Linked DNA regions of Dinghuibacter silviterrae. The protein of the gene in region 1 interacts with the protein of each later gene in a pairwise test. Links are inferred from orthologs where the notes say so. Each region holds a gene or a part of one and is shown in the gene's direction. Other genes may lie near its edges. The genes, in order: dprA and recA.

Region 1 (7,770 bases):
GTAGGAGACGGTGCTGCTGTTAGCGAACAGGGAGGACGCCACCCAGGAAAGGTCCGCGCCGGGATAGAAGATGGAGTTGGCGTTGATCGGCAAGGCGGAAGACCAGTCGTTCCGGACGTTGCCGGTAAGGTAAAGCTGGTCTTTGTATCCGAGGGTTACCTGTCCATACACGCCTATTTTCCGGTATTGCCCCGACTGGTCGGTCACCGTGGGCGGTTTCCCCGTATTGTTCAGGTTATAAAACCCGGGAACGGCGATGGGGGTGATGGACGCAAGCTCTGACCGCTGGCTGGTGGTATAGTAGTTCCCCCCTGCCAATGCATCCAGTGAAAAACCACTCCCCAGGTCGGCATTGTACTTCAGGATGAGGTCTCCGTTGACCAGGCCGTAGTAGTCGGATCCCTGGGCCACCCCGCCGTAATCCGGGTTCCTGATGGCAAAAATCCCTTCGGGGTTGGTGGCCGGAAAGCCGTCCCAGGTACCCGCCAGCGCGTTGGCGGAGTTCTTCCATTCGAAGGTCCGGGCATTGGTAATGTCCGCACCCAGCCTGAATTCTGCACTCAACTGCGGGGTGAACTTATAGCCGAAGTCCAGGTTCCCGAAGATCCGGTCCAGCTTCTGCTGGTTCCCGTTGTTGTACAACCCGAAGTAAGGGTTTTCCGCATACGGGGTAAAGAAATTATTGATATTGAAGAACGGGTTGTTGATGTCCTTAAATTGCTTGATGGGAATGTCTACCGGGATCTGCAGCACGGACTCATAGACCCCGCCACCGGAGGAGGTGCCTTGACCCGTGTTGGGTACCTTCAGTATCTGGCCCACATAGTTGATGGAAGTGTTGAACGTGAAATTCCCATAGCGGCTATTGGTCCGGAAGGACAAGGTATTGCGCTGCTGCGTATTACCGTTGATCGGGACGATCCCATCGCTGCTTACATTGCCGTACGAGAAATAAAACCGGTTCGCGTCGGAACCACCGGAGAGCGCCAGGTTGTTATTGTATTCGTGCCCGGTGACATAAAACTGCCGCAAGGGATTCTTAATGGCCACAAAGGGCTTGCTCAGTTGCTTCCCGTTCACGATCGATCCCCAAGGCCGGATGGTGCCATCGTATTTGGGCCCCCAACTGCCGTTTTCATCCAGCACCATGACGCCGCCCCAACCCTGTCCGAATTCGTCCTGGTAGGTGGGCAGCTTACCGGCCTGGCTCATATTGAAGGACCCGCTGTATTCGACTTTCAGCTTCCCTGCCCTACCCCTCTTTGTCGTGATCATGATGGCGCCGTTTTTCGCAAGGCTCCCGTACAGGGAGGATGCCGCCGTACCCTTTAGCACCGTGATGGTTTCTATATCATTGGGATTGATATTGTTCATCCCGTTGCCATAGTCGGCCCCGTCTGTTCCGGTCGTATTGCCGGAGAAGATGGCATCGCTCATAGGCACCCCATCGACGACATACAAGGGCTGGTTATCGCCGCCGGAAATGACCCCATAGCTCCTCAACACCACTTTGGTGGAAGAACCGGGTCCACCGGTATTGGAGATTTCTGCCCCGGCTATCTTTCCTTCCAATCCGTCCAAAGCGCCGGTGACACCGTTTTTGTTGATGGCGGCTGTGTTAAACGTTTGTGTGGCGTAACCGATCTTGGCCTTTGCTTGCGTCTGGCCGAGCGCGGTCACGACCACTTCGGTCATGGTCGTGCTTTTGTGGCTGATGACGATATTCAGGCTGGGTTCGTCGCCAACGGTAATTTCCTTGGAGGTGATGTTGGTCCCGCTGATGACCAGCACATCCCCGGCTTTTACCGAAATGGAAAAGCGACCATCCGCGTCGGCGGCTACTCCTTTATGGTTTCTTTTAAGCTGAACGGAAGCAAAGGCGGCGGGCTGCCCCTGGTCATCGGTCACCCGGCCTTGCAGCAGTCTGGTTTGGGCAAACGTCCATAAGGAGCACAGCAACAGTGCCCCCAGCAGTAGTGTTTTTCTCATACGACATTCGTTTTTTGGTGTTGGAGAAACTGTCTATCAGTGTAGTGGAGTTTGGGGCAAGACAAAAAGCCCCCGTTGGGAGGATACAATGGATCTCTCATAATCTCTGATGTTTTAGGTCAAAAAAATAAAAACGTAAAAATATGTTAATACCGTCTCCTGAATAGACAATCCAGTTAATTAATATGCTGCATTTATGTCCATCGGTTTCTTCTAGGATACTTTATTTTGCTGGGTTTTCAAGAATTTTGAAATACGCATTTTTTCACGCAAAGCCCGTACCTTCGCGCCATGCAAAAAATCGACGGAAGACTGGTTTCCCAGGCAGTACGGGACGACCTGGCTCAAAAGGTTAAAGAACTGACGGACAAAGGAATGCGGGCACCGCACCTGGCCGCGATCCTGGTAGGCAATGATGGCGGCAGTGAAACGTATGTCGCCGCCAAAGTAAAGGATTGCGAAGAGATCGGTTTTGGATCGACGCTCCAAAGGTTTCCATCAAGTATTCAAGAAAACGAATTGCTGGCCGAAATCCGGCGGATGAATAAGGACTCCGAAATTGATGGCATCATTGTTCAGCTCCCGCTGCCCAAACACATTTCCCCGGACAAGGTGATCGACACCATCGACCCGGCCAAGGACGTGGACGGGTTTCACCCCGAAAGTGTCGGCAGGATGGTCGGGGGCTTGCCCACCTTCATTTCCGCCACACCCTTCGGGATCCTGATGCTCCTGGAGCACTACAAAATCGAGACAAAAGGCAAGCACGCCGTGGTCATCGGCCGGAGCGGCATCGTAGGGACACCGGTGAGCATACTCTTGAGTAGGAACACCTATCCCGGCAACTGTACCGTTACCCTTTGCCACTCCGCAACACCCAATATAAAAGAACTTTGTCTTCAAGCAGATATCGTTGTGGCTGCCCTGGGCAAACCCGGTTTCGTGACCGCGGAAATGGTTAAACCGGGCGCCATTGTCATCGACGTGGGCACCACCCGGGTCTCCGATCCTTCGAAAAAAAGCGGTTTCTCCCTGAAGGGGGATGTGGATTTTGATAACGTAGCACCCCACACCTCTTATATTACCCCGGTGCCTGGTGGCGTGGGTCCCATGACCCGGGCAGCACTGATGAAAAACACGTACCTGGCGTACCTGGGGCGCACAAAGCCGTGAAGTCCCCGGGGATTCGGTACCTTTGCCCCATGATCGCCACAGCAGACACTTCGGTTCTTTTGCCGGTGATGGAGTCGTTCTACACCCTCCAGGGTGAAGGCGCCTACCAGGGCCGTGCCGCGTGGTTCATCCGCCTGGGGGGATGCGACGTCGGTTGTGTCTGGTGCGACGTCAAAGACAGCTGGGATGCCGCCCGGCACCCGTTGCGCAGCGTCGGGGACCTGGTGCATGAAGCGGCGGCCCAACCCGGGCGCATCGCGGTGGTCACGGGGGGCGAACCCCTGATGCACGACTGCGGTCCCCTGACAAAGGCCCTCCGCCAGGCCGGGTTCCGGACCCATATCGAAACCTCGGGGTCATCTCCCCTCAGCGGGGAATGGGATTGGATCTGCCTGTCTCCCAAAAAGTTCAAGGCGCCCCTGCCGGAAGTAACCGGGAAGGCCGATGAGCTTAAAGTCGTCGTGTACAACCGGCACGACTTCGAATGGGCGACCCGCTATGCCGCCCTTGTCTCCCCTGAGTGTCGTCTTTTCCTGCAACCGGAATGGAGCCGGGCCGAAGAAATGACCCCCCTGATCGTAGACTATATAAAGGCCAACCCTCAATGGACCCTTTCCGCCCAGGTTCACAAATTCATTCACGTCCCCTGATGAAATCCCTGCTCATTTTTATACTTTACTGGTCGGTTTTCGCCGGCGCCCACGCACAACAAACCTACGATCCCGACAGGGTCAACCGGAAGGCTGTAGACTGGTACAACATGGCCCTCAACGAGTTATCTACCAATAACGACCGGAAAAAGGCCCTCGAATACCTCGACAGGGCCCTCGACATAGACAGCAGCTATATCAACGCCCACCTGACCAAAGCGGGCATATACGCCGATATAAAAGACTACACATCCTCGGTGGCGGAATACAATAAGGCCCGGTCCATGGACACGGCTTATTTCTTCGACATGGACCTCCCCTACTCCATTTCCCTGGCCGGAACCGGAGACTTCCAGGGAGCCCTGCAGGCCGTCACCCGTTACCTGACCATCCCCCACCTCAACGACCGCGCACAGGGCGCCGCGATGTACCGCCAACGGACCTACCAGTTTGCCCTGGACATGGCGAAGGAACAGCATTTGTCCAATTATGTTTTTGCCCCCGTTAACTTAGGGGACAGCGTCAATACCCGGGCATCGGAATACCTCCCGTCGCTTACCCTGGACGGGAATACCCTCATTTTTACCCGCAACGTCAACGGCAACAACGAGGACTTTTATGAAAGCCACCGGGGGCCCGACGGCAAATGGAGCCTCGCCAGACCCCTGGAAGGCGACATCAATACCCCCGACAACGAGGGCGCCCAGAATATTTCCCAGGATGGCAAAATGCTCGTCTTCACCGGTTGCAACCGGCCGGATGGCTTTGGCAGCTGTGATATTTACTACGCCCTGCGCACCAAACAAGGGTGGTCTACGCCGATGAATATTGGCGAGCCCATCAATACCGAATTCTGGGAATCACAACCCAGTCTTTCCCCCGACAAACGCGACCTGTATTTTGCAGCCCGCGACCCCAGCGGTTTTGGAGGGAGCGACATCTGGGTCAGCCACCGCCTGCCCAACGGCGCCTGGGGCAATCCCCAAAACCTGGGGACCAACATCAATACAAAAGGAGACGAGAGCTGCCCGTTCATACATGCCGATAACCAGACCCTTTATTTCACGTCCAACGGTCTTCCCGGTTATGGAGGCACCGACCTCTTTGTCGTGCGCAAGGACTCCACGGGACACTGGGGCAAACCCATGAACCTGGGATACCCCATCAATACGATCGACAATGAAGGCGCGCTGACGATCGCCGCCGACGGCAAAACGGCTTACTACGCCGCCGACAGAAGCGATACCCGGGGTGGTCTTGACATCTATACTTTCGAAGTGAGGGACAGCATCCGCCCCTTCCGGACGCTTTGGGTCAAGGGTAAAGTTTTTGACAAAAAGACCAGGGAAGGCTTGCCCTCCGGCGTCGACCTCACCGACCTGCACGGTGGCCAGGCCATCGCCCGGGCGCAGACGGACGAAGAGGGAAACTACCTCATCACCCTGCCCGTGGGCAAGGAATATGCCTTTAGCGTCCACCGGAAAGGGTATCTTTTTTACTCCGCCCATTTCGACTTTACCGGAAAAGCGCCTGACTCCACCTACGAGGTCGATATCCCGTTACAACCCCTGGAAACGGGCGCCGCCATCGTGCTGAAAAATATCTTTTTCGACACGAAGAAGTTCGACCTGAAACCCGAATCCATCGTCGAGCTCGAAGAGGTGGTGTCGCTGATGAAGGAAAACCCCACGCTCAAGATCCAGATCAGCGGGCATACCGATAATGTGGGACAGGATAAGGATAATATGGTACTGTCCAACGCCCGCGCGATTTCCGTGATCAATTACCTCATGACCCACGGCGTGGCCCCTTATCGATTGGCCGCCAAGGGGTATGGGGCCACCCACCCCATCGCCGACAATGCGACCGAAGCCGGCAGGGCACTCAACCGCCGGACGGAATTGTCGGTTGTTTCCAATTAAGACGCGTTCTTTGGGGGCTATGCTTCCGGAAGACGAATTGTATTACCGGGTCGCGCTGACCATGGTTCCCGGCATCGGGCCGCGGCGGCACCGGCAACTGCTCGACCATTTTTCCTCGGCCGCTGCCGTGTTCCGTTCGGGCCTCCTGCCGGAATTTGACAATTTTAAAGCGGTGGATCGCACATTTACATTCGCCAGGAAACACAACATCGGGATATATTGTCCGGGGGACCCGAGGTATCCCGCGCAGCTTCTTGAATGCTCCGACGCCCCTCCCATATTGTATTACAAGGGCATTGCGGATCTCAACCATCAACGCATATTGGCCGTTGTAGGTACCCGGACACCGAGTTCTTATGGCCAACAGATGGTGCGGTCGCTGGTCGGGGAACTGGCTTCCTGCGACGTCCTTATCGTCAGTGGACTAGCGGATGGGATCGACACCTGGGCACACCGGGCGGCTCTGGATAACGGCCTGCCCACCGTCGGCGTCCTGGGACACGGTTTACAAAGGATCTACCCCGAAGGCAACCGCTTGCTGGCCGCATCGATGCTTGACAAAGGCGGTCTGCTTACCGAATATCGACAGGATCAGGGTCCCGAAACATTTCATTTTCCCATGCGGAACCGCATTATCGCCGGTATGGCAGTGGCTACGGTCGTCGTCGAATCCCGTTCGCAAGGCGGAAGCCTGATTACCGCAGAGTTGGCCAAGGGGTATCACCGCGAGGTTTTCGCCCTTCCGGGAAGGGTCACAGACGGCCGTAGCCAGGGATGCCTCGCCCTTGTCCGCGACAACGTCGCGGCCCTTGTGACCGGGGGTGCAGACATCGCGCGGATGTTGGGCTGGGAAACACCTACACCCAAGACCAAACCGGTGACAAGCATTCATCCCCTCCTGGACCTTCTACGGGACAGAGACAGTATCCACCTGGACGAGCTCCTGGAGCGTACCGGGTTATCTTCCGCGGAGCTGGCGGCACGCCTCCTTGAGCTGGAGTTAGAACAGGCCATAGAGGCTCTCCCTGGAAACCGCTACAGGCTTATCTTCTGACCGCCAGCAAGCCCCTCATTTGGCTCGTATACCTATTTTACCATACCTTTGCACATGGCGACAATAAATATTCCCTCCGACACGGATTCTCTCCATTCCAGGTTTTTTGGTGAAGGTCTGACCTTCGATGATGTGCTCCTGATGCCTTCCTATTCCCAGGTTCTTCCCCGGGAAGTGGACATCCGCTCCAGGCTTACGGGCAACATCACCATCAACGTACCCATGCTGTCCGCAGCCATGGATACGGTCACCGAAGCCAACCTGGCCATTGCCCTCGCCAGGGAAGGAGGGATCGGGATTCTCCACAAGAATATGCCCATTGACAGACAGGCGGAACAGGTCAGAAAGGTCAAACGCAGCGAGAGCGGCATGATCATCGACCCGATTACCCTTCACGAGGACGCCACCTTAGGAGACGCCCTCCGGTTGATGAAGGAGAATAAGATCGGGGGCATACCCATCGTCGATAATGTCGGTAAGCTGTCAGGTATCCTGACCAACAGAGACCTTCGCTTCGAAGAGGATACACGCCGGAAGGTCCGTGAAGTGATGACCGTTGAAAACCTCATCACCGCCCCTGAGGGCACCGACCTCAAGGGTGCGGCCGTCATCCTGAGGCACCATAAGATTGAAAAACTCCCCGTGATCAAAAACGACGGCACCCTGGTGGGGCTGATCACCTACAGGGACATCCTCCAGGTGCAAAGCCATCCCAACGCCGTAAAAGATACCTACGGGCGTCTCCTGACCGGGGCCGCACTCGGCATTACTGCGGATATGCTCGACCGTGCCGCCGCCTTGCAACATGTAGGGGTGGACGTGGTTTGCCTGGACAGTGCCCACGGCCATTCCCGGGGGGTCATGGAAGCCCTGAGCACCTTGAAGAAGTCGTTTCCGAAGTTGCAGGTCATCGCCGGCAACGTGGGGACCGCTGCAGGGGCAAAAGCCCTCGCGGAAGCCGGAGCGGATGCCGTCAAGGTCG
Region 2 (7,920 bases), on another replicon or contig:
GTGTTTGTTGCGCCCGGCACTTTGCGCGCTCATAGACTTCGGCAATACGACGATCGTTCCCGTCCCGCCTTCCAAGGTCCGCACTAGTCCGCTGTATGATGATCGTATCCTTAGGATATTAAAAAAAGCCTGCCCCCTGGAAGCCGACATACGGGAAATCATCATTGCGAGGAGCGACATGCCTGCATCTCACGAAAACGCCGTCAGGCCTTCCGCGATCCATATCCGGAACAACTATACATTGGATCCTGCCGTGTCATCGGCACTACAGGAGACGGTCGTGATCTTCGACGACATCCTCACGGCCGGCAATCACTTCAGCGCGTGTAAAAGATTTTTGAGGGAACACTGCGGCCCGCGACGATATGTAGGCGTTTTCCTCGCCCGCCGGGTCTTCCTATAATATCCTCAGCTTCGCATAATTCAACATAATCTTCTTCTCCCCATTCAGATCAAACTTGATCGTGGCTATGGGGTTGTGCCCCGACCCCTCCATCTTCGTCACCTCCCCAAACCCGAACTTCTGGTGTTCCACCCGCTGCCCGGGCGCCAGCCCCGACAGGTCGCTGGGTACAAAGTCCTTGCTGGGGGTATGGTCCACCTGGGCCGGTTTGGGTGCGGGGCCCAGGTAAGAGGGCCGCTGGTCCGGTTTTCGGGCGGGCGGGGGTCCGAAAGACGGCTTGCCGTGCATGCGATCGAACGCGCTGGTACCGCCAAAACCGCCCGGGGCACGGCCGCCGGCGTGGCTTTTGTCGAGGTGTAATTCCGGGATCTCGTCGAGGAAACGGCTGGGATCGTTTTGCACCAGTTGTCCGAAGCGGTAGCGGTTATTGGCGTAGGTCAGCCAAAGCCGTTGCTTGGCCCTGGTGACCGCGACATAGAACAGGCGTCTTTCTTCTTCCAGGTCTTCCCGGCTGTTGATGCTCATCCCGCTGGGGAACAAGCCTTCTTCGATACCCGCCACAAATACCACCGGGAACTCCAGGCCCTTGGCTGCGTGGATGGTCATCAGCTTCACGACGTCGGCGTCCTCCTCATCCTTGTCCGCATCGGTGAGCAGGGTGATCTGCTGCAGGTAGGCCCCCAGGCTTTTGTCGCCCACCTCTCCGTCTTCTTCGTTCAGGGGGGTTTCGATCCATTCCTTTATGGAGTTCAGGAGTTCCTGTACGTTTTCATACCGCGCCAGGCCTTCCGTCGTCTTGTCGTTAAAAAGCTCCTTGACGATACCCGTGTGTTTGCCCACCAAGACCGCTACGTCGTAGGCGTTCTTTTTGTCCAGCTCGCTGGCGAACATCTTGATCATGGTCACGAACTGGTCGATAGATTCCAGGGTTCCGCTCTTAAAGCCAAACATGGCCGCGTTTCCTAAGACGTCCCACATCGACAACCCCCCGTCGTTGGCGGCCAGCACGGCTTTTTCCACCGACGTTTTACCGATCCCGCGGATGGGGTAGTTGATGATGCGTTTGAGCGATTCCTCTTCCTTCGGGTTGACGATCACCCGGAGATAGGCGATAAAGTCCTTGACTTCCTTCCGCTGGTAGAAGCTGATGCCTCCATAGATGCGGTAGGCGATGTTCATCCGCCTCAGGCTCTCTTCAAAACTCCGGCTTTGGGCGTTCGTCCGGTAAAGGATCGCGAAATCCCGGTTGTTGTAATGGTTCCGGAGCTTTTGTTCCTGGATGGTGTCGGCCACGTATTTCCCTTCGTCGTTGTCGGTCATGGTCCGCACCAGGCGGATCTTTTCCCCGGGGTGGTTGTCGGTCCAAAGCGCCTTGGGGATCTGGCCCTTGTTGTTTTTGATCACCTCGTTGGCCACCGCGATGATGCTTTGGGTACTGCGGTAGTTTTGTTCCAGCTTGACCACCTTGACGTCGTCATAGTCCTTTTGGAACTGGAGGATGTTTTCGATGGTCGCGCCCCGGAAGGAATAAATGCTCTGGGCGTCGTCCCCCACCACGCAGATGTTTTCGTGCACCGCCGCCAGCAGCTTGACGATCTGGTACTGGGCCGCGTTGGTATCCTGGTACTCATCGATCAGGATGTACTGGAATTTGTGCTGGTATTTGTGCAGTACCTCCGGAAAAGTACTGAGCAGGATGTACATGTTGAACAACAGGTCGTCGAAGTCCATGGCGCCGTTCTTGCGGCAACGGGCCCAATACGCCTGGTAAATCTTTCCGATCGCCGGGCGCCCGGACTGCATGTCTTCCTGCTGAAGATGATAATCGTTCGCGTATTCATCTGGCCCTACCAATGCGTTCTTCGCCGAGGAAATCCGGTTGAGGACCAGGTTGGGTTTGTAATGCTTGTCGTCCAGGTTCAGTTCCTGGACAACCGTCTTGACCACACTCCGCGCGTCGTCCGTGTCGTAAATCGTAAAGCTGCGGGGGTATCCCAGGCGGTCGGCTTCCGCCCTTAGGATGCGCGCGAAAACCGAGTGAAAAGTGCCTATATATAAATTACGCGCCTCCGTATTTCCCAGCGTCCTTTCGATCCGCTCCTTCATTTCTGCCGCAGCCTTGTTGGTAAAAGTCAGCGCCAGGATGCGGAAGGCATCTATATGGTGCGCCGCCATCAAATGGGCGATCCTGGTCGTCAGCACCTTCGTCTTCCCACTCCCGGCGCCCGCCACGATCATGATGGGACCGTCCTTGTGCAATACTGCTTCCCGTTGTTGCTCGTTCAATCCTTCCAGGTAATGCTGCATGGCGCAAAAATACCGATCCTCGGTCAATATAGTTGGTTGCGGAGAATTCTTTTGACCATCGAGAGCGTGGAGCGGCTCACCTGGCCCCGGTATTTGTCCAGGATATGTTGTTCGGTCAGCCCGGCGCTCAGGTCCTTGACCACGGGGAGCAGACTGCCGAGGAATTCCGAATTGGGCGTCCGGTATCGAAGCAGCCTGCGGACGGTGTCGATGACGGACTTACTCACCGTGCCTTCATACAGCTCGAAAATCTCCTCCGTGCCCAGACCCAGCCGGACGTCTTCGGCCACCCGTGAATAGTCCGACAGATACTTTTCGTGTGCTTCGATGACCTGGAGCAGGGGTTCGTCGGAAAAGCGGATGACGGTCGCTTGTTTTCGTGTGACGCGCTCAAACCGGGCCAGCGAATAGTTCATGGCGATGTTATCGCAGATCTGGAGGTCCCCGGCGTTTAGCTCGAACCACTCCCCCTTGACGCGTTTGTGCTGAAAGACAATATGAAGGCTTCCCTCCAGGCTGCCGATGTTTACGTCCTCGTACTGGCGGATCACCCGGAAAAGGATCGGCAGGTGCGTATGGTAAACGGCCAGCCGCTTTTGAAGGTCGGTGGTCTTGCCGATCTTATAAAGATTCCTGCCCGTTTTAAGAATGTATACGCATCCTTCGCTCATCCGTACAAAATAACGATTTCTGTCCGATATTTAGCCTGCCATGAATCTACTCGGAAACCTTATATGGATCCTCTGCGGAGGCTTTTTCGCTTCCCTGGGCTACCTCTTCGGCGGCTTTTTGCTGTGTTGCACCATCATCGGCATCCCTTTTGGGGTACAATGCTTTAAGCTCGCCTACATCGTCCTCTGGCCCTTTGGCAAACAAGTCGTTAGCAGGCCATCCGCGACCGGCTGCCTATCCCCGCTTTTCAACCTCGTCTGGCTGCTGTGTGGGGGTCTGTATACCGCGCTGATGCACCTCGTCTTTGGTTGCCTCCTGGCCATCACGATTATAGGCCTTCCCTTCGCAGCCCAGCACTTCAAACTGATCCCGCTGGCCCTAATGCCGTTTGGAAAGGATGTGGTCGGGTAAAATGCGGATAACCTGTCCCCCTCCAAACACGGATTTTAAAAGAAAAAAGCGACCTTTTCTTGCGGAACTAAAAATATTAGTTTTACATTTGCTAAATAAATTAGTTTGTATTTACCCCCAAAAACTTATTAACCATGGCAGCGCATTCCGATAAGTCCGATAAGACGAACGGTCAAGACAAATCGACCAATAATATGAGTGAAAAGCTCAAGGCCTTAAAGCTGACGATTGACAAGATCGACAAGGATTTTGGAAAAGGCAGCGTCATGATGATGAACGAACGTGCCGACAAGACCCTGGAGGTCGTTTCGACCGGTTCCCTTGGGCTGGACGTGGCCTTGGGCGTGGGGGGCTTCCCCCGGGGTCGTATTGTGGAGATCTATGGTCCCGAATCTTCCGGTAAGACCACCATCGCCATCCATGCGATCGCCGAGGCACAAAAGAAAGGGGGTATCTGCGCCATCATCGACGCGGAACATGCGTTTGACAGCTCCTATGCCAAAAGGCTGGGCGTCGACATCGACAACCTGCTGATCTCCCAACCCGACTATGGTGAGCAGGCCCTGGAAATCGCCGACCGGCTGATCCTCTCGGGGGCCGTGGACGTCGTCGTCATCGACTCCGTGGCAGCCCTGGTGCCCAAAGGGGAACTGGAAGGCGAAATGGGGGATAGCAAGATGGGGCTCCAGGCCCGGCTCATGTCCCAGGCGCTGCGCAAACTCACAGCCACCATCAACAAGACCAACACTATTTGTATTTTCATCAACCAGCTCCGTGAAAAAATCGGGGTCATGTTCGGAAACCCCGAAACGACCACCGGTGGGAACGCCCTTAAGTTCTATGCATCGGTCCGCCTGGACATCCGCCGCTCCGCCCAAATCAAGGACGGGGACGAGGCCGTGGGTAACCGCGTCAAGGTAAAGGTCGTCAAGAACAAGGTCGCGCCGCCCTTCCGCAGCGCGGAGTTCGACATCATTTTCGGAGAGGGCATTTCCAAAGTCGGCGAGATCGTCGACATGGGCGTGGAACTCGGCGTCATACAAAAAAGCGGCAGCTGGTTCAGCTACGACACCAACAAACTCGGCCAGGGCCGCGACGCCGTCAAACAACTCCTCACGGACAACCCGGAACTTGCCGCTGAACTGGAAACCAAGATCCGCGCCAAGCTCACCGAAGGGCAACAACCGCCCGCGGTCCCTGCGCCCGCTCTGAATTAAGAAGCTGTTTTTGGATTAGTAAGTAATGAACCGGCCCGCCTTTCCAGGCGGGCTTCGTTTTGCCAAAACCTTGAAACCCACTACCTTCGCCGTAAGATTGCGGCAAAATGGCCATATATATCTACCAAAGACGCGACTGGCCTCTGTTTACCTGGAACCAAACAAGTTTATCAAGGCTCTCTGCAAAAGTGCGTCACAATCAAGGTCGTCTTCTCGGGAGGATGGAGCAGCTCAACCCCACCCTTCAAATGGAAGCGACGCTTCGGATGCTCACCCTGGACATCGTGCGCTCTGCCGAAATCGAAGGAGAGTTCGTGGATGCGGCTGAAGTCCGTACCGCCCTCGCACAACGCCTCGGTCACCAACACGGCACCGTTGCAAAAAACCTGGAAGGACGGATCGGGTTGCTCCTCGATGCGACCCAACGCTATGCCGCCCCCATGACGGAACAGCGCATGTTTGGCTGGCATGCGTCCCTTTTCCCACACCGAAAAGCCGGCTGGAGGATAAACCCGGTCACTTCCCCACACCAGGTCGTACGTTACCAGGCGCCCCACTCCTACGTTGTCCCCGGTGAAATGGCCGCCTTTTTGGAATGGTTCAACACGACGGGAAACCTGGATCCCTTTATGGCTGCCGCTGTAGCCCACCTCTGGTTCCTGACCATCCAGCCCTTCGAAGACGGCAACGGCCGGATCGCCCGAACCATCAGTGCCCTGCAGCTCGCGAGGGCAGACGACACCCCCTATCGTTATTACAGCCTGTCCGCCCAGCTTTGCAAAGAACGCGCCGCCTATTACGACATCCTCGAAAAGACGCAAGGCGGCTCCCTGGACATCACCGCCTGGCTGGAATGGTTCCTCCAGTGTCTTGACCGCGCCCTGCTCGACACCAATACCCAACTGTCCGGTCTTCTCGCCAAGTCCAGGTTCTGGGAAAAAAACACCGGCGCCTCCCTGAACGATCGCCAGCGGACCATGCTCAACCGTCTGCTCGACGGCATCGAGGTCAAGCTGACGTCCTCCGCCTGGGCAAGGCTGACCGCCTCGTCCCCTGACACCGCCATCCGGGACATCAACGACCTCCTCAAACAGGGAATCCTCGTCAAGGATCCCGCCGGCGGGCGCAGCACCAGCTACCGGCTGTTGAACTAATCTTATTTCCCTATCTTTCCCCAAACAAATACTGTCCATGAACCAAATCCGTGTCATCGGAAACCGCAAACGCATCGCCCTGGTGGCACACGACAACAAGAAAAAGGACCTGATCGACTGGGCCCTGTTCAACCAGGCCGCCCTCTCCCGGCACGAACTTTTTGCCACCGGCACCACCGGCAAGCTGCTCGAAGAGCGCCTGGACAGACCCATCCGTAAGCTGCTCTCCGGCCCCCTGGGCGGCGACCAACAGATCGGCGCCATGATCGCCGACGGCGAGATCGACCTCCTGATCTTTTTCTGGGACCCCATGGAAACCCAGGCCCACGACAGCGACGTAAAAGCACTGTTACGCATAGGCTGCGCCTGGAACATCCCCATGGCCACCGACCGCGCCACGGCCGACTTCATCATGACGTCCCCCCTGATGAACCAGGACTACGAGCTGATCATCCCCGACTATACAGCCTATTTACAACGGCGAATATGATTACCCTACGACCATGGCAATGGCGGGATGTTCCCCAGCTCATACACATCTGCAACAACATCCACATCTGGAACAACCTTCGCGACCAGATGCCCAAGCCCTACCGCCAGAAAGACGCCGAGGAATGGGTCCGCTTCAACCTCCAGCAACAGCCCCAACGCAACTTCTGCATCGATGAGAACGGCGTCATGATCGGCGGCATCGGCATGGTCCCCCAACACGACATCTACAAACGCAACATCGAAATCGGCTACTACTTAGGCGAAGAACACTGGGGCAGGGGCCACGGCACCGAAGCCGTCCGCCAGATGGTCCGCTACATCTTCGACACCACCGACTGCTACCGCATCTACGCCGAGGTCTTCGCGCACAACCTCGCCTCCATGGCCGTCCTCCGCAAAAACGGCTTCCACCGGGAAGCCGTCCTTCATAAAGCCATTTTCAAAAACGACCTGCTTATCGATGCGCACCTTTGGGTGCGGTTCCGCGAGGAATGACCGCGGTGCTCCCTAAAAACACAGCGACCCCCCGAAGGAGGCCGCCGCGAACAACTATACTAGAAAAACAACTTCTAGGACCGCAAGGTATGAAAAAAGCTATTGCGATGCCTGTTGTATGATCAATAACCACCCCTTTCCCGGGGCAACCGGGATGGGTTTACCCGCCGGAAAAACCTTCCCCGGCTGAAACCCCCGGATCTCCGGGGCCAGGATCTCCGCCGTTGAAGGATCGATACCCAGCGCCTTCCAGTCGATGGTCAGCTGCGTCTGCACATCCCCCGGCGCCCAGCTTGCCAGCGCCACCAGGGCTTTGCCCTTGCGTTTATACACCGTCGCGAGTACCTGCGGCTGGTCCGTCGTCACCGGGCAGTGCCCACTCCAATAGCCCAGCATCTCCGATCCCTTCATGCCAAAGGCATCCCATAAAGCCCACAGCGGGCGCGGGTCGTTGACATCCGTCCAACCCAACCGGTTGGTCATCCCGTAGATCATCCCCCGCCACGGGTTTCCGCCGCCCTGCAGCATTTCCCCCATCAGCCCGAACGGTATCCCACTCACCTCCGTCAGGAAAAAGTCGGGTGTATTTTTTTCGTAGTCGAAATACTCCCCAAACCAAAGCCGGTTCAGGTAAGGAAAGTGCTCCATATACAGGTTGGCGCTGTTGTTCCACCCGTCACTGGCGTCATACTGATTGGCCGAGTGCAGGTCGATGATCCCCGGATGCCCGTCCTGTGTCAGCACCCGTTTGATCCGTTTCATCGTCACC

The links.
Region 2: the proteins of dprA (region 1) and recA interact in binary tests that used the Bacillus subtilis proteins (3 or more experiments, as listed by UniProt). The link is inferred for Dinghuibacter silviterrae from one-to-one orthologs.

What each region holds. Positions count from the first base shown.
Region 1 is NZ_SODV01000002.1:44,627-52,396, reverse strand. The notes cover bases 5,015-7,770. They hold dprA (DNA-processing protein DprA), read left to right. Parts: upstream 5,015-5,753; coding sequence 5,754-6,788; downstream 6,789-7,770. Other genes in these bases: guaB (IMP dehydrogenase), read left to right, coding at 6,843-7,770; EDB95_RS17415 (OmpA family protein), read left to right, coding at 5,015-5,734. In the rest of the region: EDB95_RS17430 (SusC/RagA family TonB-linked outer membrane protein), read right to left, coding at 1-1,989; EDB95_RS17425 (bifunctional 5,10-methylenetetrahydrofolate dehydrogenase/5,10-methenyltetrahydrofolate cyclohydrolase), read left to right, coding at 2,281-3,162; EDB95_RS17420 (7-carboxy-7-deazaguanine synthase QueE), read left to right, coding at 3,192-3,812; more of EDB95_RS17415, read left to right, coding at 3,812-5,014. UniProt on the Bacillus subtilis protein: Protein that helps load RecA onto ssDNA during transformation. Binds cooperatively to circular ssDNA, is able to bridge different segments of DNA. Favors the loading of RecA onto SsbA- or SsbB-coated ssDNA and formation of RecA-DNA filaments.
Region 2 is NZ_SODV01000001.1:666,554-674,473, forward strand. Bases 3,063-5,968 are described here. They hold recA (recombinase RecA), read left to right. Parts: upstream 3,063-3,927; coding sequence 3,928-5,010; downstream 5,011-5,968. Other genes in these bases: EDB95_RS02950 (GIY-YIG nuclease family protein), read right to left, coding at 3,063-3,381; EDB95_RS02955 (YccF domain-containing protein), read left to right, coding at 3,422-3,793; EDB95_RS02965 (Fic family protein), read left to right, coding at 5,118-5,968. Also shown: EDB95_RS02940 (hypothetical protein), read left to right, coding at 1-403; EDB95_RS02945 (ATP-dependent helicase), read right to left, coding at 398-2,710; more of EDB95_RS02950, read right to left, coding at 2,734-3,062; more of EDB95_RS02965, read left to right, coding at 5,969-6,164; EDB95_RS02970 (methylglyoxal synthase), read left to right, coding at 6,202-6,654; EDB95_RS02975 (GNAT family N-acetyltransferase), read left to right, coding at 6,651-7,151; EDB95_RS02980 (glycoside hydrolase domain-containing protein), read right to left, coding at 7,251-7,920. UniProt on the Bacillus subtilis protein: Multifunctional protein involved in homologous recombination, DNA repair and competence.